DNA from 3 places in the Paenibacillus sp. FSL R5-0701 genome. Region 2 is predicted to be linked to each of the others. Evidence: predicted binding sites of a transcription regulator. Region 2 holds the regulator's gene; each other region holds the start of a gene.
What was found. The regulator CtsR, encoded in region 2, represses protease genes until heat stress. The targets are predictions, from matches to a motif close to ATGGTCAATAAAGGTCAAACA.
Positions count from the first base shown of each region.

Region 1 (6,639 bases), 1.1 Mb from region 2:
TGAGTTGTATCATATTTGAGCAAATGAGCGAGCATTTTAGCGTCAGTCAAGTCGTTGATTGCTACTACCTCGATGCCTGCTACATTTTGAATACGGCGGAATGCCAAGCGTCCAATACGTCCAAAACCGTTAATACCTACTTTAATCATGAGTAAGTTCCTCCCAAGTTTTGATTAATTTTTTTTATGAAACTTATATATTCAAGACAGACGGTGAAGTCCGTCAAGACAACAATAATTGTAATGCAAAGCAAACACTTATTCCATTTCAGCAACGATGACTTTGGCAGCAGCCTCATCAATAATCAGAATATCTTCCTGACCAAATCGTAACACGGAATGTATAGCAGCAGCTTTGCTTTTGCCACCTGCAATTCCAATCACAACATCGGTTCGTTCAATATCCTGAAGTCGCATACCCAGTGTAAGCATGGTATGTACCACCTTACCCTGATCATTAAAGTAATAACCGAAAGATTCAGATACGGCTCCTTGCTCCTGAAGTTCATCTATAATCTCCGTCGCAAGTTTACGTCTTGTCGCCATCTCTACGGCATCACCAATTCCATGAATAACAATCCGCGATTTCCGAATCAGCTGCAGAATCTCCTGAACACTGGGGTCCTGGATTAATGATTCATAGGCATGATCACTAAGCAAATCCGGTACATGCAGGAGTTTGTATTGCGCTCCTACCCGTTTTGCCATTGTGGATGCGATCGTATTTGCCTGAATTTCAAGGCTTTCTCCAAGTCCACCGCGTGCCGGTACGAACCAAACACCTTTGAGCGATGTTGGCGGAGTCAGTTGCTCTGCGACTTCGGCCGTTGTTGATCCGCCAGTAACGGCGACAACGTCGTTGTCACTCATGATATTGCCGAGAGCCTTCGCTCCGGCTCTGCCCAGTTCCCTTTTGGCAAATGGAGAAACGTCCGAATCACCAGGAACCACAACTACCTTTTGCAGACCGTAGGCTTGCTTGATGCGCTCTTCCAGCTCAGATAATCCGAACAACTCTTTGGCTACGGGCTCTAACTGCTGCAGCAAATCATACCCTGCCTCGCTGATCTTCATTCCTGCACTGTCAATTTCAATAAGTCCCTGAGCCTTTAACAGATCGGTCTCAGCCCTCAGAACCCGCTCGGTCATCTGCATGGAATTAGCTAACGTTCTCCGTCCAATCACATCCGATAACATGATCTGTTGCAGAATCGTATACCTCTTTTTCAAGATATCCATGAGATCAGGCAGAAGCTGCTTTTGTATTTCTAAAATCGTTCGCATGCTTTCCACTCCCGCAAGTTCTCGTTCTAAGCTCTCTTTTGTGGCCCTAAAACGTCCCGGGTTAACTTTTTAAGTCCCACGTCTATTCTACCTAAAACTGACGTGACATGCAAGTGTTTCAACGTGTTATTTCGACACGCATTCAGCGTTTGTACGCGCCTATTTTCACAATCTTAGACTTCCATGATCTAGGACTAGCTCACGCATACCATATATAGAAGAAACAAATGAATCCAGTCTACATATCGCTCAGAATCACATTTCATACGGCATGTCCAAAACCTCTAATAGCATTTACTTAAATGCACTCTTTATCCACTCTTCTTCATCATGATCATTTTTAGGTTAATCCAAACCAATACCACAACGAACTGCTTGCAATTAAATATTTCATGAGCTATAATCATTATTGCTGTCACATAATGTGCGCCCGTGGTCCAATGGATATGACGTAGGCCTCCGAAGCCTGAGATCCAAGTTCGATTCTTGGCGGGCGCGCCATTTTTATTTAACAGCTCATAACCCATTTAACCAATGAAACCGGAAAGGTTTCTTTTTTTTGCAAGTTAGTTTGACTTTCTTTGACTTTTTGTTTGGAATTGTTTATTATGTGGGTAATACGGTAACAGTTTAAGTATAAACACCAATAACATTTACATTCCAAGGAGGTTTTTCACGTGAGTTTTATTCCAATGGTCGTTGAACAGAGCAACCGGGGTGAGCGCGCCTACGACATCTACTCCAGATTGCTGAAGGATCGTATTATTTTCCTTGGTAGCGATGTTAATGACGTAGTGGCTAATGCCATTATGGCACAGATGTTGTTCCTGGCTGCGGAAGATCCGGAGAAAGACATTCACTTATACATCAACAGCCCAGGCGGATCGATTACAGCCGGTATGGCGATTTACGATACAATGCAATTCATCAAACCGGATGTATCTACCATCTGTGTAGGTATGGCGGCTTCCATGGGTGCATTCTTGTTGAATGCCGGTGCAAAAGGTAAACGTTTTGCATTACCAAACAGTGAGATTATGATTCACCAACCACTTGGTGGTGCACAAGGTCAGGCTTCTGACATCGAAATTCGTGCTCGCCGCATCCTGAAAATGCGTGATACCTTGAACCGCATCATCTCTGAGCGTTCAGGTCAACCGCTGGAGCGGATTGAGAAAGATACAGATCGTGACTACTTCATGAGTGCTGCTGAAGCCGCCGATTACGGTATCATTGATAAAGTTATCGAAAACGTAGGATCACAAGGCATCTAAGTGTGACGTAGACCACGGTCTATGCGTTAACATAATCAACACCTAACGTAATCAGCAACATATAATTGTGTTGTCTATACGAGAAGAAGCCCTCATCATGATCATGATGAGGGCTTCTTTTTTTCATTTTATAAGGAATAAGGAAGATAACTTAAGAGTGCATAATAATGATTTCTTTATTTGGTTTTAGATACATTACTGAAAGGTTCTGTGCCTTTAGGGAGAAGCTCTTTGTACGTAAATGGCATTTCAGGAAATCCCTCTGCGTATGCCGTATATTCATACAACTGGAAGAACACAACTACACCCGTTGGTGTCACATAGAAATCTTGATCTTTATTTAACCCTTTATACCCATCGAGGTATCCACCGCGGGCTTTCAGTTGTTCACCCACTTTTTTACTCAACGTCTCGCGCATGGTTTTATTATTTTGCAGCACATCATCTAACGTAAGCTCCTTACCTGTGTCCAGTGCAAAGGTGTGGCCCGTACGGTATGTCATACCATGGGCGCCAGCATAATCTTCGTATCGTTGTGTAATGAGCCCCAGCACACCTTTTTCGTTGTACGTCACTACATAGGAGCTCTCAAATGCATATGGACGGTTGGCTGTTGCACCGCCGAATTCAGATGTCTGTTTCTTGAAGTCAGCTACATAAGCATCCACTTCATCTTTCAGCACTTTGTTAATCGCCGCTTCAGCTTCTTTGCTGGCAAGTCCACTCACCTGCGGATATTGAACATCTACTTCGGCATTTTTCACAGTGACATTAACTGTTGCCGCTTTAATTTTTACGTTATTTTGTTTCACCTTGCTGAGTGTCAACGTTTTGGTTTTGCCATCCCAGTTCCCCTGTACACCCAGATAATCTCTCATTGCTGAGAATGGAATATACAATCTGCCGTTGATCAGCTTTGCGTCCACTTGAGGATAATAGTTGTTAATTCGAACACTCGGTTCGCCATCCGATAGGCTGATCGTCATCGTGTTATTGGCTGCTGTCAAAGCGTACTCTTTGGTTTTGGCATCATATTTCAGCGTTCCACCTGCCACATCTTTAACTGCCGTAAGAGATACCCAAGTTGAGCCACCTTGAAGAAGTCCTTTTTGAGTCAGTGTTTTCCCACCCGATTTCAGAGTTACCTCAGCTGGGGTTGTCACTTTAGAGGATACCGATGCTGCCTGAACCGAGCTGTCCTGCCACACCGAACCGCTACCTACAATAATTCCTGCCGCAAGCAATGCACTTGTCCATTTTTTCCATGATGTCATATATAAAACTCCTCTCTGAATTCACAATTAGGGATCATTGCGTATGTACTCATGACCTGATCGCATATCTCATACGCTCACCTCTCTATTATAATTAACCCGATTTCGGAAAGGTTTACAGCTCGAGTTACAATGTTGATGAATATCAGGCGGAAAATATATGGGGATATGACCTTTTTGTCACGAACAACTATACAAAAAAGATACCAATATACAGCATTTCATGTTGCTTCAAAAAGGTACCCTCCTATCTAACTTCATCAAAGTTTGCCTTTCCAACAAAAAAAGACTCTGTCCACAGGACAAAGTCTTTGTCATTATTTCGTTGTACCCTTCAAATGACACTTGAAAAGGTTACTTGAGCTTACAATCCTAGTTGCCTCTTGTTTATTTCATTTCATACGTGATATTCAGGATTGTGCTTACTTTAACCTGGCCTGTTTCAATCTCAGTGCCACCTGCTGTATCTTGTGCTTTGGACATTAATGCCTCACTTGCATAGAACACAGGCACATTGGCATCACCTTGGCTTACGGAAAGAACAGCACCCAGTTGACGTTTAACTGCTTTTGCAATGGCGCCAGCTTTCACATCTGCATTGGCAACAGCCTTCTCAATCACTTGGGACTCATAACTTTCCGGGTTTTCTACAGTAAAGCGCACATTTTCAATATTGTTGGCACCCGCACCCGAAGCAGCATCGAGCAACTCGCCGATCTTGTCCATCTCACGATATGTGACAGTCAGCGTATGATGCGCTGTATATCCTTTAATTTGTTGTCCGTCTTTTTCGCTATACGTATAGTTGGGTTGTACAGAGAACTGACTCGTTTGAATGTCGTCTGCACTGATCTTCCACGTATTCTTCAGCAAGTTGGATACCTTTTGAACTTTGGCAGCATTCGCTTTTTGAGCAGATGCAGCTGTCTCTGCAGTACTGTTCACACCAATGGACAGATACGCGATATCAGGCTTCACTTGAATCTCACCTTTCCCCACAACATTAATCACATTCTGTTGTACTCCCTGAACCTCTGCAGCGTAAGCATAGTTACCTGGTGCAACCCATGCCGTTCCTCCAACAAGCAACGTACTTGCCACCAGCACCGCACCAAACGGTTTCATCCATTGTTTACCCATCACGATAGCCTCCTTATGTGTTAACATCTCAAACTTTAAACGATTTGATACCTTAACAGACGGGACATATTCCATAATGTTGCACTTGACGATAGCATAAACGTGAAAAACGCAAAAAAGCCCCTTTCGGGACTTCTTCATTGGATTGATCATATCTTATTGGTTTTCGAGCTCTTCCTTGCTTACCAGACTAACTAAAGCGTTTACAGCCTGTTCGGCATCCGCGCCTTCTGCACTAATCTGGATTTCCGTACCTGTGCTAATTGCAAGGCTCATGATCCCCATGATACTTTTTGCATTAACTTTTTTGTCGTCCTTCTCGACGAACACTTCAGACGAGTACTTATTCGCTTCTTGAACGAACAGTGCCGCAGGTCTGGCATGGAGACCCGTTTTCAAACGGACAACTACCGGGTGCTTTGTCATGGAAACTTACCCCCTATTATGAAATCTGGACATTAAATACACAATTATATTTAAACAACATTATACCATTAACCCGTGCAGGACACTAGAAGAAAAAACTCAGGGTGCTTTGACGGACATTATCTTGCCCTATTTCATCTTTTGCACAGCGCATCCAATGTCCTAAGTAAGTCCCCTAGATCCTTAACGGTTGACTTTCCCGACCTTTCTGTTCAGCAGAAACAGCCGACCTTGTTACTTTACCCTACTCCGTCTTAACCATAACGTTCTGTGCGCACTTTCTCAGCCAGCTCATCAATTTTACGAAGCCGATGGTTCACTCCTGACTTGCTAACTGTACCTTTAAGGAGTTCGCCCACTTCCTTCAAATTGATATCTGGATGAGCCAGTCGTACCTCCGCCACTTCACGAAGCTTCTCAGGCAATGACTCCAGACCAACTTCCTTTTGTAACAACCGGATATTATCGATTTGTCTTACTGCCGCTCCAATGGTTTTATTCAGGTTGGCGGTCTCACAATTGACAATCCGGTTAACGGAGTTACGCATGTCTCGCATAATTCGTACATCTTCAAACTTGAACAAGGCCTGATGAGCACCAATGATGCTGAGCAGCTCAATGATTTTCTCGCCTTCCTTAATGTATAGGATGAATCCTTTTTTTCGTTCTATACACCGGGCATTCAGATGAAATTCATTGGCCAGGTCAACGAGTGCCTGACAGTGCTCTTCATACATGGACGCAATCTCCAGATGGTACGAGGAGCCTTCCGGATTATTAACCGATCCACCGGCCAAAAATGCACCGCGAAGATAGGCCCGTTTACAACAGTTCTGCTGAAACAACTCCGTATTAATTCCTGGCGTAAACAGAAAACCTTCCGATACAATATGAAGACTGTTGAGAATCTCCTGTACCATGGTTGGAATACGAACAATATATACATTGTTCTTTTTCAGCCGCATTTTTTTGCGGACCAGTAATTCCGTATGCACTTGAAAATGCTTTTTAAGCAGAGAGTATGCCCGTCTTGCAATGGCGGCATTCTCCGTCGAAATATCCAAGATCACTTTTTTATTCGATAACTGCACTGCACCAAGCATACGGATGAGGGCTGAAAGTTCCGCCTTTTCGCAGCACGGTTCGCTCTCGATCATGGTTAACTCTTTTTTGGTCTGTGCTGCAAACGACATGGGACTTCACCTCTTCCGTAACATCCAATTTTGTACCAGTTGGTAGATG
Region 1 is NZ_CP150230.1:178,958-185,596, reverse strand. It holds gene gap (type I glyceraldehyde-3-phosphate dehydrogenase) at 1-149, opposite strand, end outside; gene MKZ13_RS00905 (sugar-binding domain-containing protein) at 258-1,283, opposite strand; tRNA gene MKZ13_RS00900 (tRNA-Arg) at 1,710-1,784, shown strand; gene clpP (ATP-dependent Clp endopeptidase proteolytic subunit ClpP) at 1,961-2,557, shown strand; gene MKZ13_RS00890 (DUF4163 domain-containing protein) at 2,734-3,831, opposite strand; gene MKZ13_RS00885 (SIMPL domain-containing protein) at 4,219-4,971, opposite strand; gene MKZ13_RS00880 (HPr family phosphocarrier protein) at 5,128-5,397, opposite strand; gene whiA (DNA-binding protein WhiA) at 5,652-6,590, opposite strand; gene MKZ13_RS00870 (YvcK family protein) at 6,597-6,639, opposite strand, start outside.
Region 1: a site for CtsR is predicted at 1,852-1,872, ahead of clpP (ATP-dependent Clp endopeptidase proteolytic subunit ClpP). Genes of this name have one in related genera too.

Region 2 (6,639 bases):
TAGAGTTACGTTTGATCGCTTCGGCACCCACGTTGGATGTCAAGATAATCAGCGTATTGCGGAAGTCAACGACGCGACCTTTGGAATCCGTCAGTCGACCATCCTCAAGCACTTGTAACAAGATATTGAATACTTCTGGATGTGCTTTCTCGATTTCATCGAGCAGGACTACGGAATATGGTTTGCGACGAACTTTCTCTGTCAGCTGGCCACCTTCTTCGTACCCAACATATCCTGGAGGCGCTCCGACAAGTCGGGAAGTCGAGTGTTTCTCACCATACTCGGACATATCAATCCGGATTACTGCATTTTCATCGCCGAACATCGCTTCAGCCAGAGCACGAGCAAGTTCTGTTTTACCTACCCCTGTAGGGCCGAGGAAAATGAATGAACCCATCGGACGTTTTGGATCTTTAAGTCCTGCACGAGCACGACGAACCGCACGGCTGACAGACTTCACTGCCTCATCCTGACCGATGACACGTTCATGTAGAATAGACTCCAGATTCATCAGACGCTGTGTCTCTTCTTCTTTCAGTTGGTTCACAGGAATTCCGGTCCAGCTGGCTACCACTTGTGCGATATCCTCAGGAGTAACCTCGGAATCGGTGCGACCTTGTTTCTCTTTCCACTGGTTCTTCGTTACATCCAGCTCTTCACGGATTTTTTGTTCCGTATCACGCAGAGCTGCTGCTTTTTCGAACTCCTGACTTTGAACTGCAGCGTCTTTTTCCTTACGGATATCTTCCAGACGGCTTTCCAGTTGTTTCAGGTTTGGTGGGATCGTGTAAGAGTTCAATCTTACTTTGGAACCCGCTTCATCAATCAGGTCAATCGCTTTATCCGGCAGGAAACGGTCTGTAATGTAACGATCAGACAGTTTAACCGCCTGCACAATTGCTTCGTCCGTGATTTTCACGCGGTGATGCGCCTCATAACGGTCACGCAAGCCGTGCAAGATTTGAATCGCTTCTTCCGGAGAAGGCTGATCTACAGTAATCGGTTGGAAACGACGCTCAAGCGCTGCATCCTTCTCGATGTATTTACGATATTCATCCAGTGTTGTCGCACCGATACATTGCAATTCTCCACGGGCCAGAGCCGGTTTCAAAATGTTAGAAGCATCGATTGCGCCTTCAGCTCCGCCTGCGCCAATCAAGGTATGCAATTCGTCGATAAACAGGACAATGTTACCTGCTTGGCGGATCTCATCCATGATTTTTTTCAGACGATCTTCAAACTCACCACGATATTTGGTTCCAGCAACTACAGAACCCATATCCAGAGTCATTACACGTTTGTCGCGTAATGTTTCCGGAATCTCATTTGCGATGATTTTTTGTGCAAGGCCTTCAGCAATCGCTGTTTTACCTACACCTGGCTCACCGATCAATACCGGGTTGTTCTTCGTACGACGGCTGAGCACTTGGATGACACGTTCAATTTCTTTACTACGCCCAATGACGGGGTCCAGGTTGTTCTCTCTCGCATAAGCCGTGAGGTCACGTGCCAGACTGTCCAGCGTTGGTGTGCTTACATTGGCAGGTGTTCCATTATGACTGGATACAGCTTCACTGCTGCCAAGCAATTGCAACACTTGTTGACGTGCTTTGTTCAGGCTAATTCCCAGGTTATTGAGCACACGTGCTGCAACACCCTCGCCTTCACGAATCAATCCGAGCAGGATATGCTCTGTGCCTACATAAGTGTGGCCCAATTTACGAGCTTCATCCATAGACAGTTCAATTACTTTTTTCGCACGTGGCGTATATGCAATGTTGGTAGGTTGCTCTTGGCCACGGCCAATCAGCGTTTCTACTTCATCCTGAATTTTTTCTAATCCGAGTCCCAGGCCGATCAGTGCTTTGGCTGCGATGCCTTCGCCTTCACGAATGAGGCCGAGCAAAATATGCTCAGTACCGATGTTATTATGACCGAGACGGACAGCTTCTTCCTGCGCGAGTGCGAGCACCTTTTGGGCCCGTTCCGTAAATCTTCCAAACATCATATCTCCTGCACCTCCATGGTTTTGGATAAAACGAGGTCATGTAATGAAATAACCGTCGTATTCTTCATATCATTTTTGTTTGCAGCCGTGCTGCGAATAAAGTCATTTGGCATTTGTACATGCCTTATTATATAAAAGCCGCAATGCGGCATGAAACCATAATTCAATACAATATTAGGCTAAGCTAGGACTGCTTCGCTGCATTGATCGTATCACGAATCAACTGAGCACGGTAGATGTCACGCTCATCTGTGCGCATATCTTCCCCGAACGTTTTCTGCAAGAATCCCGGCTGTGTCATCACATTCAACTCATTCATTACCGTAATGGACAGTCCATCCAACAAACCGAGATCCACGCCAAGGCGTACATCAGATAAGCGCTGTGCAGCTTCCTTGGAATCCACAATAGCTGCATGAGACAATATGCCGTAAGAGCGCATGACACGATCCGTAATCCGAACTCTGGAGTCGGTAATTAACCGTTCTCTGGCTGTACGCTCATGACCTATCATCTGTAATACAACACCATGCAGGTTCTCGATGACTTCCTGTTCGGTCTGTCCCAAAGTAATCTGGTTCGAGATCTGGAACAGGTTACCCATCGCCTCACTGCCTTCACCGTATATCCCCCTTACAGTTAAACCCACTTGGGAAACTGCGGTTAAAATGCGGCCAATCTGTTGTGTCATCACCAGGGCAGGCAAGTGCATCATAACCGATGCTCTAACACCTGTACCTACATTAGTAGGACAGCTGGTTAAGTATCCTCTGCGATCATCAAAAGCATAATCCACGTGCGCTTCAAAAGCATCATCTATTGCGGAAGCTTTCTCCCAGGCTTCTTTCACCTGGAACCCCGGATAGAGGCACTGGATACGAAGATGATCCTCTTCGTTAATCATAATACTGACAGACTCATCCTCACTGAGAATAACCGCACCATTCCTGGATTCATTCGCAAGACTTGGACTGATGAGATGTTTCTCCACCAGCACCCGTTTGTCGAGTTCGTCAATATCGATCAGATCCAACGTATGAAAATCCCCAAAGGCATGAACGTCATCGTATTGAAGTACTTCGCTCAGCTTATTCAGCACCTCTTCCGATTGCTCATTGGAAGCCAGCATCGGAAACGGAATATGCTGAAGGTTGCGTGCAATCCGGACACGGCTGCTAATGACAATTTCGGAATCAGCCGCATCACTGCGCATCCAGTCGCTGAGCGCCTTCTCTGTAAAGCGCAGATTAGGCATTACACATCCCTCCTACTCATGACAAACTTTACTCCTGAGCTATTCCTTTTTCAAGTCCTCTGATCTGGTCACGGATCTGAGCCGCCTCTTCAAATTCCTCTTGCGCGATGCTCTCCTGGAGCTCACGCTTCAGATCAGCGATTTGCCGTTTCACCTTGATGCGACCACCAGCTCGTGCAGGCACTTTGCCTACATGGGACGTATTACCATGAACCCGCTTGAACAAAGGATCCAGGCGGCTGTCAAAATATTTATAACATGAACTGCAGCCGAACCGGCCTATCTTGCTAAATTGTGAATACGTCATACCACACTCTTCACATTGAAGTGCTTTTGCAGGGGGTGTTCCTGCCGATCCACTTTTGCTGGCTGGATCAAAATCAAGCAATCCAGACAATAAGTTGTGAATGGAAAACCCACCTGCTGTTCCAGGGATCATTTCCCCTTTTTCACGGGCACATGACTCACAAATATGGAATTCCGTCTTCTCTCCATTTACGATCTTCGTAAAATGAAGTGTCGCCGGACGTTTATTGCATTCTTGGCACAGCATATTGATGTACCTCCTTTGACCCCGATAGTTTTCATTTACCGAGCAAAGATATTAACATCGCCTTCAACATTCTGGCACGAATTTGATCCCGGTAAGGAAGTTTGACTAATATAACCTCTCTAGATACAGCAGCTCGCATCAACCCGGCTTCCCGCTTGCTCAAGAAGCGTGCTTCTTCCAATTGATAGATCAATCCTTCGGCAGCTGTCTGCCCGATCTCTTCACCAATACTATGGTGCAAATGATTATGCAGAGCTGATTGGGCCGGTAATTCAATGCGCTGTATGCGAACATAACCACCACCGCCGCGTTTACTCTCTACCAGGTATCCCTTCTCGAGTGTAAAACGTGTGCTGATGACATAATTGATCTGGGAAGGTACACATGAGAATTGATCTGCCAGATCATTACGCTGAATTTCAACCATTCCTTCGGGACTTTCATGCAAAATACTCTTCAGATATCGTTCGATAATATCAGAGATATTACGCATCCAATCATCCTCCACTGTCTGAAACGTTAAGTCAATAAGGACCCACACGCCCCCACAGAGTACACCTTCTCTACCCATTTAACCAATCAGGGAAACAGCGAATCTTGCTTCCAAAGGTGTCAACAGGAGAGCGAAGGAAGCACGAAGGTCCTTTAATATTCCCTTGATCCTCCAACGAAATGAATCCCGTATATTGGCGATCATGCATCAGATTGTAGAAAGAAAGCTACTTAAGTATTAAACCTTTAGTTGACTTTGACTTTCTTTGACTTTATAACCATTATAGCATATTTTGTGGTTTTGCCAAGTGGGGTCACTATTCATTTTTTACGATTTTACACGAAATATTCCCCGGACACAAAAAAACCTCCCCAAAATTGCTGGAGAAGTCCATTTGTCTTTCGATCACGCCGTATTTCTATATAAGCTAATCAAGTTAAATGGAGCAGTGGGAATAGCTATCAGAAGAAATCAAGCAAATAGGTTTCCCGTTCAGGAATCGCTTCTTCCAAAGCCATGATTGCTGTGTTCGGTCCGTGAATTCTTCCGATTCGTGCCATTTCCGTTGGTCTGCGATATCCCATCAGCACCGCGGTAAGGGATTGAATATCCACCTTAATGGTCTGATCATCATTAATTGCCTCCGAAGTTTTCCATATGGACGCTGTTCCGTTCATTGCCACGTTTAATTGCCATACCCCTTCATTCCACGGAGCGTAGGTATCCTCTACCTGTAGAACAATCTGCACCGGTGAGTCCTGGCTTGCAAATGGATACTGAGATATAAACTGCTCTACACTAACGATACGCGCCATAAAATAAGGTACAATCTCCTGCTGAATCCGTGGGTTATCCAGTTGGAAGGCAAGCGTATCACTGGCAGGCGCCTGCAACGTAACTTCCTGGATCATGGAATCATGGTTAGCAATGAAGGTCCACAGCCCTTGCCTCGCCTCTTCATTCAGATAGATGATCTCTTTAATGGTAAATTTATTTTCCTTAACCTCATATAAAAGATAACCTTGTGCTGCATCAGCTTCATCGTAATATACAGCCTTCTGGCTGGTCCCATTAACAAGAACTGAATTCTCCCACCTTGCATCATCCCGAACCAGAGTTCCGTTATAACGCTCAGCATAAGCACTGTATACTTCCTTTAGTATGCTGAGGGCCGGATCCCCACGCCGAATCGTTCCAGGTGTCGCTTTTTTCGAAGGCAAATGAGCTGCAGGCACTTTATAACGTTTAAATTCAACATACGTCTCCCATCCATACTTCCGATAGAAACCAAAGGAGAATGGATGCAAGAATGATATACTTTGTTTGTTACGATTCATTTCTTCCAACGCATGCTTCAGCAGACCCGCTACCCAGCCTTTGCGTCTATACTCTGGCCAGGTGGCAACACCCGCAATACCGCCCATCTCGAACGATCTGCCATGAATATAGGTTTGAAAAGGAATGATGTGAAGTTTGGCTCCTAGTTGCCCGTCCTCATATACACCCCATATATCCTGTGACGAAAATTGACTCCTCCGTTTTTCTTTCTGTTCTTCACCCATTACTACTTGAAAAGCATATTCGGAGAGTGCCATCGCCGGTTCAAAATCATCTACCGTCAATTTCTGAATTTCCATGTCGTCCTACACCCCATTCGCTAGAGTTATTATCAATCCAAATCATGGCCTGATATGTGATATATGTACCCCTTAGAGTGTGTCAGAGGATTCTTACAAAGTCAAATAAGAGATGCTTTCGCATCCCCTTAAATAAACAAATAAAAACCACCACCGAATAACATCGGCAGTGGTTCTTCGCTTGGCGGCGTCCTACTCTCCCAGGACCCTGCGGTCCAAGTACCATCGGCGCTAGAGGGCTTAACGGTCGTGTTCGGGATGGGTACGTGTGGAACCCCTCCGCCATCGCCACCAAACGCGTAGCTTACATTTCAGAGTGTTGTTCTCTGAAAACTAGATTCGAAACGAAACATGCGAATTATCACTTGCTATTGGATAAGCCCTCGACCGATTAGTACTGGTCAGCTCCATGCATTGCTGCACTTCCACCCCCAGCCTATCTACCTCGTCGTCTTCAAGGGGTCTTACATACTGGGAAATCTCATCTTGAGGGGGGCTTCACGCTTAGATGCTTTCAGCGTTTATCCCGTCCGTACATAGCTACCCAGCGGTGCTCCTGGCGGAACAACTGGTACACCAGCGGTACGTCCATCCCGGTCCTCTCGTACTAAGGACAGCTCCTCTCAAATTTCCTACGCCCACGACAGATAGGGACCGAACTGTCTCACGACGTTCTGAACCCAGCTCGCGTAC
Region 2 is NZ_CP150230.1:6,259,247-6,265,885, forward strand. It holds gene MKZ13_RS27665 (ATP-dependent Clp protease ATP-binding subunit) at 1-2,008, opposite strand, end outside; gene MKZ13_RS27670 (protein arginine kinase) at 2,193-3,263, opposite strand; gene MKZ13_RS27675 (UvrB/UvrC motif-containing protein) at 3,292-3,816, opposite strand; gene MKZ13_RS27680 (CtsR family transcriptional regulator) at 3,848-4,309, opposite strand; gene MKZ13_RS27685 (GNAT family N-acetyltransferase) at 4,771-5,946, opposite strand; rRNA gene rrf (5S ribosomal RNA) at 6,126-6,242, opposite strand; rRNA gene MKZ13_RS27695 (23S ribosomal RNA) at 6,318-6,639, opposite strand, start outside.

Region 3 (6,639 bases), 730 kb from region 2:
TCGGTGACCTCATGGTAGCGGCGATGACGATAATGCCTGCTAACAACAGGCCGAATCTTTTGGATGTTGAAGAATGTTCTTCCTCGGTATGGATAGATGAGTGTTGCTGTATTGATGATGACATTGATAAAATCTCCTGTGTCCTAAGAAGTTAATATGTATGGATTGTTACATAATCCACTCCGTAAGCATAACATTCTATGTCAATATTGAGCAATGAAATGAAAAAACACCCAATGGACCGTGGGTGCCTTGACTAACCTGTGAACTCTAACGAATCCACGAGGTCTTATAATGGGTAAAACCGCTATTTTCAGATTCTAACGAACCTCAGCGACGTTAATCAGGCTATGAAGTGCAAATAAGTGAGTTAATACCCCAGAATGGTGAAATAAGCTCACTAAGATTCGTTAAAATTCCATGATGCTGAATTTGGAGCAAATAAAGTGTCCTATGTTCGTTATACTGACACCTGTTGCTTATAGAGTGATCAAATGCGGGCCCTCCAATGCAGTGACATAGAGCACGTAACGAAGCGAATGCTCCGACGAACCATTGGGGTTCTCATCCCCAGAACGCAAAAAAAACTTCCCAAAGGAAGTTTTCTTTTAATACGTCCCAGGAGGGATACTCTCCTTGCAGTCGAGACTGCGAAGTGGTGCTAACGAAGCGAATGCTCCGACGAACCATTGGGGTTCTCATCCCCAGAACGCAAAAAAAGCTTCCCGAAGGAAGCTTCTTTTTAATACGTCCCAGGAGGGATTCGAACCCCCGACCGACGCCTTAGAAGGGCGTTGCTCTATCCAGCTGAGCTACTGAGACATGATTTTTTCAAGCAAAATTGATTTTATCATATGCATACAGGAATATCAAGCATTTTATTTTAAACTGTTTTTCGTATATGATATTTGGCGGCAGTAACGTTTTTTTCATTATATTTAAGGTTATGTTAGAATATCAGGAGAACTCAAAAAAATAGATCAACAATCGTTTTAATATATATCTATTTAGGTTGTTGCCAACTGGAGATTCAGGATATAGAGGAGGTGCTCCCATTAAGGAATCCACGACCCCGGAAACCGAGCATAACAACAATATTGTGCTGTTTCCTAAGACGCTGGACTATTACCAGATTCAATTGACAGTTATGCTTGAAAATGAACGGTATGGTGAAGCGATGAAATTGCTTCACTTTTTGCTGCAATGTCAGGGACAGGAAGAGCGCCACTACGATGAATGGCGGGCCCTGCTCGAATGGCTTCAGGCTGCGTTTCCTCAATATGAAGAAACCTCGCCTGCCGTTCTTGAAGAACGAGAAGAGGAAGAAGAGATTAGTGAGGAGGACATGGCACGACAGCATGCCCGAATGAAGCTTGAACAGGATGATGGCTATGCAGATAAGATGCTTCGCACAGTCATGGAAGAGCCGCTGTCTGAACAGACAATGCTGGCTTTGGAGCAGCTGGCCTATCTTGATCTGCCGAAGATTGATGAGGCACTTACGAGTTGGTTAAAAGAGAAGTCACTTCACCCTTTGCTTCAATTTCGGGTGCTGCAAACCTTGCGTCGCCGAGGCGTTCAAGGTATGATCCTGTTTACGAGAGGCGAAGAGCAGGTTGAAGTCGAGATTGATACCGTGCCTCTTAAACCAGAGGAATTCCCGCTCCAGATCGTTCAGATTTTGGAACGAGTGGCAGATCAGACGGAGGTTCATGAACCTACGCTCTTTTATTTTGCTCAGGAGTTATGGATACAATATGTCATGGCCGTGTATGGAACTCGTGATTATGTATCCATGTTGGAAGAAAATGATTCCATGACAGATATATGGGCAGCAGCTCTACATATGACCGTTGCAGACAGTCTGGGTGGCTCGCATGATGAGGAAAATACTCGCTCAATGTATGCTGTGACAGGGGCAATGCGCTTTCGGCTGGAGCAGGCTTATCGTTCCATGAAGCAGTTTGTATCTGCCGGATTGGATGGCTAATAGAGGCCGGAAACGTTTTCCTTAAACCGTATCAAGGGATTCCCCTTGAAAAAGAATCTAATCTTGTTTATACTAAAATGGTTATTTTGTACGTGATTGTCTACGTGAACATGTGAATTTTGGAGGGGAAAGTATACAATGAAAGCAACTTGGGAAAAGATAGAGAAGAACCTTGGGGTTCTTGAGGTTGAAGTGGATGCAGATCGTGTAACTGCAGCACTCGACAAAGCTTTTAATAAAGTGGTTAAACAAGCAAACGTACCTGGATTCCGTAAAGGTAAAGTACCACGTTCCATCTTCGAAGCACGTTTTGGTGTAGAGAGCCTTTATCAAGAAGCAATCGACATTTTGCTTCCTGAAGCTTATACAGAAGCAATCGACCAAACGGATATCTTCCCGGTTGATCGTCCTGACGTAGATGTTGAACAATTCGCTAAAGGACAAACTTTCAAGTTCAAAGCAAAAGTAACTGTGAAACCTGAAGTTACTCTTGGTGAGTACAAAGGAATCGAAGTTGCTGTAGCAAAAGGTGAAGTAACTGAAGCAGAAGTGACTGAAGAACTTGAGCGTCTTCAACAACGTCACGCTGAACTCGTTGTAATCGATGAAGGTTCCGCTGCTAACGGCGACGTTGCAGTAATCGACTTCGATGGTTCCGTTGATGGTGTACCTTTCGAAGGTGGACAAGCTGAGCGTTATTCCCTGGAACTGGGTTCCAACACATTCATTCCTGGATTTGAAGAACAAGTTGTGGGTCTGTCCACAGGTGACTTCAAAGACGTAGAAGTGACTTTCCCAGAGAGCTACCATGCAGCAGAACTTGCTGGCAAACAAGCGGTATTTAAAGTGAAAATTCACGAAATCAAACGCAAACAGCTTCCTGCATTGGATGATGAGTTTGCTAAAGATGTTAGCGAATTCGACACTCTTGAAGAGTACAAAGCTGACCTGAAAACACAATTGGAATCCCGTAAAGCTGACGAAGCCAAAGCTGCACAAGAAAATGCAGTTGTAGAAAAAGTGGCTGAGAACGCTGAAGTGGACATTCCTGCTGCAATGGTTGAGAGCGAAGTACAAAACATGATGCGCGATTTCGATAACCGTTTGCGTAACCAAGGTATGAACCTTGAAATGTTCCTGAGCTTCTCTGGCCAGACTCAAGCTGACCTGAGAGGACAAATGCAAGAAGATGCTTCCAAACGTGTTCGCAACAACCTGGTGCTTGAAGCTGTAGGTAAAGCGGAAAACATTGAAGTATCTGACGAAGAAGTGAATCAAGAACTCGAGAAAATGGCTGAATCTTACAAGCGTCCTACTGATGAGATCCGTGGCATCCTCGAAGGTAATGGTTCCCTGGACAGCCTTCGCGATGAAGTTAAACTGCGTAAAACGATTGACGTTCTTGTTGAGAACAGCACAGTTGTTGAACCGGTTGAAGCTCCAGCTGAAGAAGTTGTTGCAGAAGCTGACGAAAAATAAGACAAGCTGTTATCAACTTGTCAGTTGAATAAACGATAAGGCACGTGAATTATTGCGTGCCTTATTTTTAAATTATGACATCCATTTTATAGAAAATGAAGTAATTATATGGATGAACACTAATTTTATTGATCCCTGTACACTTTTTACATACCTATGTACTTCATGCAAATAAAAAAAGGCAATACGGCATAGGATGGCTTCAATTTGCACATACATAGAAAACATGGTTAAATATGATCAGGCTAAAAAAGTAAACAAACGGATGTCTGACCCTTCTTGTGAAAAATGACATTGTCACAGGAAAGTGTTAGAATGAATTTGGGTTTGCTTTACAGGTGGCCTATGTCTAATTACATGTAGAAAAGAGGTTGGTCTCATGAGTCTGGTGCCAATGGTTATAGAACAAACCAATCGAGGCGAGCGGTCTTACGATATATATTCACGTTTGCTGAAAGATCGCATTATCTTTCTAACCAGTGCGATTGATGACGATGTAGCCAATCTTGTCATAGCACAGCTTTTGTTTTTGGCAGCCGACGATCCTGAGAAGGATATCAGCTTGTACATTAACTCACCTGGTGGTTCTGTCACCGCAGGGATGGGTATATACGATACGATGCAATTTATCAAGCCGGATGTATCTACCATTTGCGTTGGGATGGCAGCAAGCATGGGCTCGTTATTGCTGACAGCCGGTGCACCTGGCAAGAGATATGCGCTGACAAATAGCGAAGTAATGATTCATCAGCCGCTTGGCGGCATTCAAGGACAGGCTGCGGATATTAAGATACACGCAGAATGGATTATTAAAACACGTCAGAAACTGAATCAAATATACGTCGATCGTACGGGTCAGTCTCTTGAGAAAATTGAGCGGGATACAGACCGTGACTTCTTCATGAGCGCTGAAGAGGCTAAGACGTACGGCATTATTGACCAGGTGCTCAGTAGACCGATCAATTCCTAAAGGGGTGGTTTCATGTTTAAATTTAACGATGAGAAAGGGCAACTGAAATGCTCTTTTTGCGGTAAATCTCAGGAGCAGGTGCGTAAGTTGGTCGCTGGACCAGGCGTGTACATTTGTGATGAATGTATCGAACTTTGCACCGAAATCGTTGAGGAAGAACTCGGTCATGACGAAGAAGTAGACCTCAAAGATATTCCAAAACCAAAAGAAATTCGTAATATCCTGGATCAATATGTTATTGGACAGGAGCAAGCGAAGAAGTCATTGTCTGTTGCGGTGTATAATCACTACAAACGGATCAACACACAAAGCAAAATTGAAGACGTTGAATTGTCAAAGAGTAACATTTTGCTGTTAGGACCAACAGGTTCTGGTAAAACGTTGCTTGCGCAAACGATGGCAAAAATTTTGAATGTTCCTTTTGCTATTGCGGATGCTACGTCATTAACAGAAGCGGGTTATGTAGGTGAGGATGTAGAGAACATCCTGCTCAAACTGATTCAAGCTGCTGATTATGATGTGGAAAAAGCAGAGCGTGGCATTATTTATATCGATGAGATTGATAAAGTAGCGCGTAAATCCGAAAACCCATCCATTACTCGTGATGTATCGGGCGAAGGTGTGCAACAGGCTCTCTTGAAAATTCTTGAAGGAACTGTGGCTTCTGTACCACCACAAGGTGGTCGTAAACACCCTCATCAAGAATTCATTCAGATCGATACAACGAACATCCTGTTCATTTGCGGCGGTGCCTTTGATGGTCTGGAGCAAATGATCAAACGCCGGATCGGTAAAAAAGTCATTGGCTTTAATACCGTTTCTGAGCAAAAAGATCTGAAACCAGGTGAATACCTGGGTATGGTATTGCCGGAAGATTTGCTGAAATTTGGTCTGATTCCGGAATTTGTAGGCCGTCTGCCAGTCATCTCCACTTTGGAGCCATTGGATGAAGATACGCTGGTACGGATTCTTTCCGAACCAAAAAACGCGCTTACCAAACAGTACCAAAAACTGCTCGAGCTGGATAATGTGAATCTGGTATTTGAACCAGCTGCATTGCTTGCGATTGCAAAAGAAGCAATTAAACGTAACACAGGTGCACGTGGATTACGTGCCATCATTGAAGGTATCATGCTTGAAATCATGTATGAAGTGCCTTCACGTGATGATGTTACGAACTGTGTCATTACCGAAGAAGTTGTTGAGAAAAGAGTCGTGCCTGAACTAAGCCAATCAAAGGACGATAAGCAGGAAGAGAGCGCCTAATAAAGGCCTGAATCCCGTTGAACTCTGAAATATAGACTTGTCAGTTCTCCACTTTGGCAGAAGGCGAATTCATGTCTCTGTCAGGGTGGAGCTTTGACGTTGTGGGGAGAGAAATCACTCATGTATTTAAGACAGGATACACGTCCCGTGAAAGTGGGAAACGTAACGATCGGTGGCAGTAACGAAGTCATTATCCAAAGTATGTGTACAACCAAAACGGCAGACGTTGAAGCAACGGTTGCAGAGATTCTGCGACTGGAAGAAGCGGGTTGCCAAGTGGTACGTGTAACGGTGAATAATGAGGAAGCTGCCGCAGCCATCAAGGAAATCAAGAAACGCATTCATATACCGCTCGTAGCGGACATTCATTTCAACTATAAGCTGGCTTTGCTTGCGATTGAGAACGGCATCGATAAAGTTCGGATTAATCCAGGTAACATCGGTAAACGTGCGAAAGTGGAAGAAGTGGTTAAGGCTTGTAAAGACCGTGGTATTCCGATTCGGATTGGAGTAAATGCGGGGTCTTTGGAAAACCATCTCCTTGAGAAGTATGGGTATCCTACGGCAGATGCTATGGTAGAAAGTGCATTGTATCACATTGGTATTTTGGAAGAGCTTGATTTCCATGATATCATCGTGTCACTCAAAGCATCGGATGTGCCGATGGCGATTGAGGCATATACCAAAGCAGCTCAAATCATTCCGTATCCGTTGCATCTCGGGATTACCGAAGCAGGTACACTGTTCTCCGGTACGATCAAAAGCTCCGCAGGTATGGGAGCCTTATTGTCCATGGGTATTGGTTCTACGATGCGGATCTCACTGAGTGCGGACCCGGTAGAAGAAATTAAGGTCGCTCGTGATCTGCTCAAAACATTTGGACTCATTACAAATGCAGCTACATTGATCTCCTGCCCAACGTGTGGACGATTGG
Region 3 is NZ_CP150230.1:5,530,615-5,537,253, reverse strand. It holds gene MKZ13_RS24475 (MFS transporter) at 1-124, opposite strand, end outside; tRNA gene MKZ13_RS24470 (tRNA-Arg) at 749-822, opposite strand; gene MKZ13_RS24465 (hypothetical protein) at 1,148-1,990, shown strand; gene tig (trigger factor) at 2,129-3,469, shown strand; gene clpP (ATP-dependent Clp endopeptidase proteolytic subunit ClpP) at 3,849-4,439, shown strand; gene clpX (ATP-dependent protease ATP-binding subunit ClpX) at 4,452-5,705, shown strand; gene ispG (flavodoxin-dependent (E)-4-hydroxy-3-methylbut-2-enyl-diphosphate synthase) at 5,826-6,639, shown strand, end outside.
Region 3: a site for CtsR is predicted at 3,736-3,756, ahead of clpP (ATP-dependent Clp endopeptidase proteolytic subunit ClpP). Genes of this name have one in related genera too.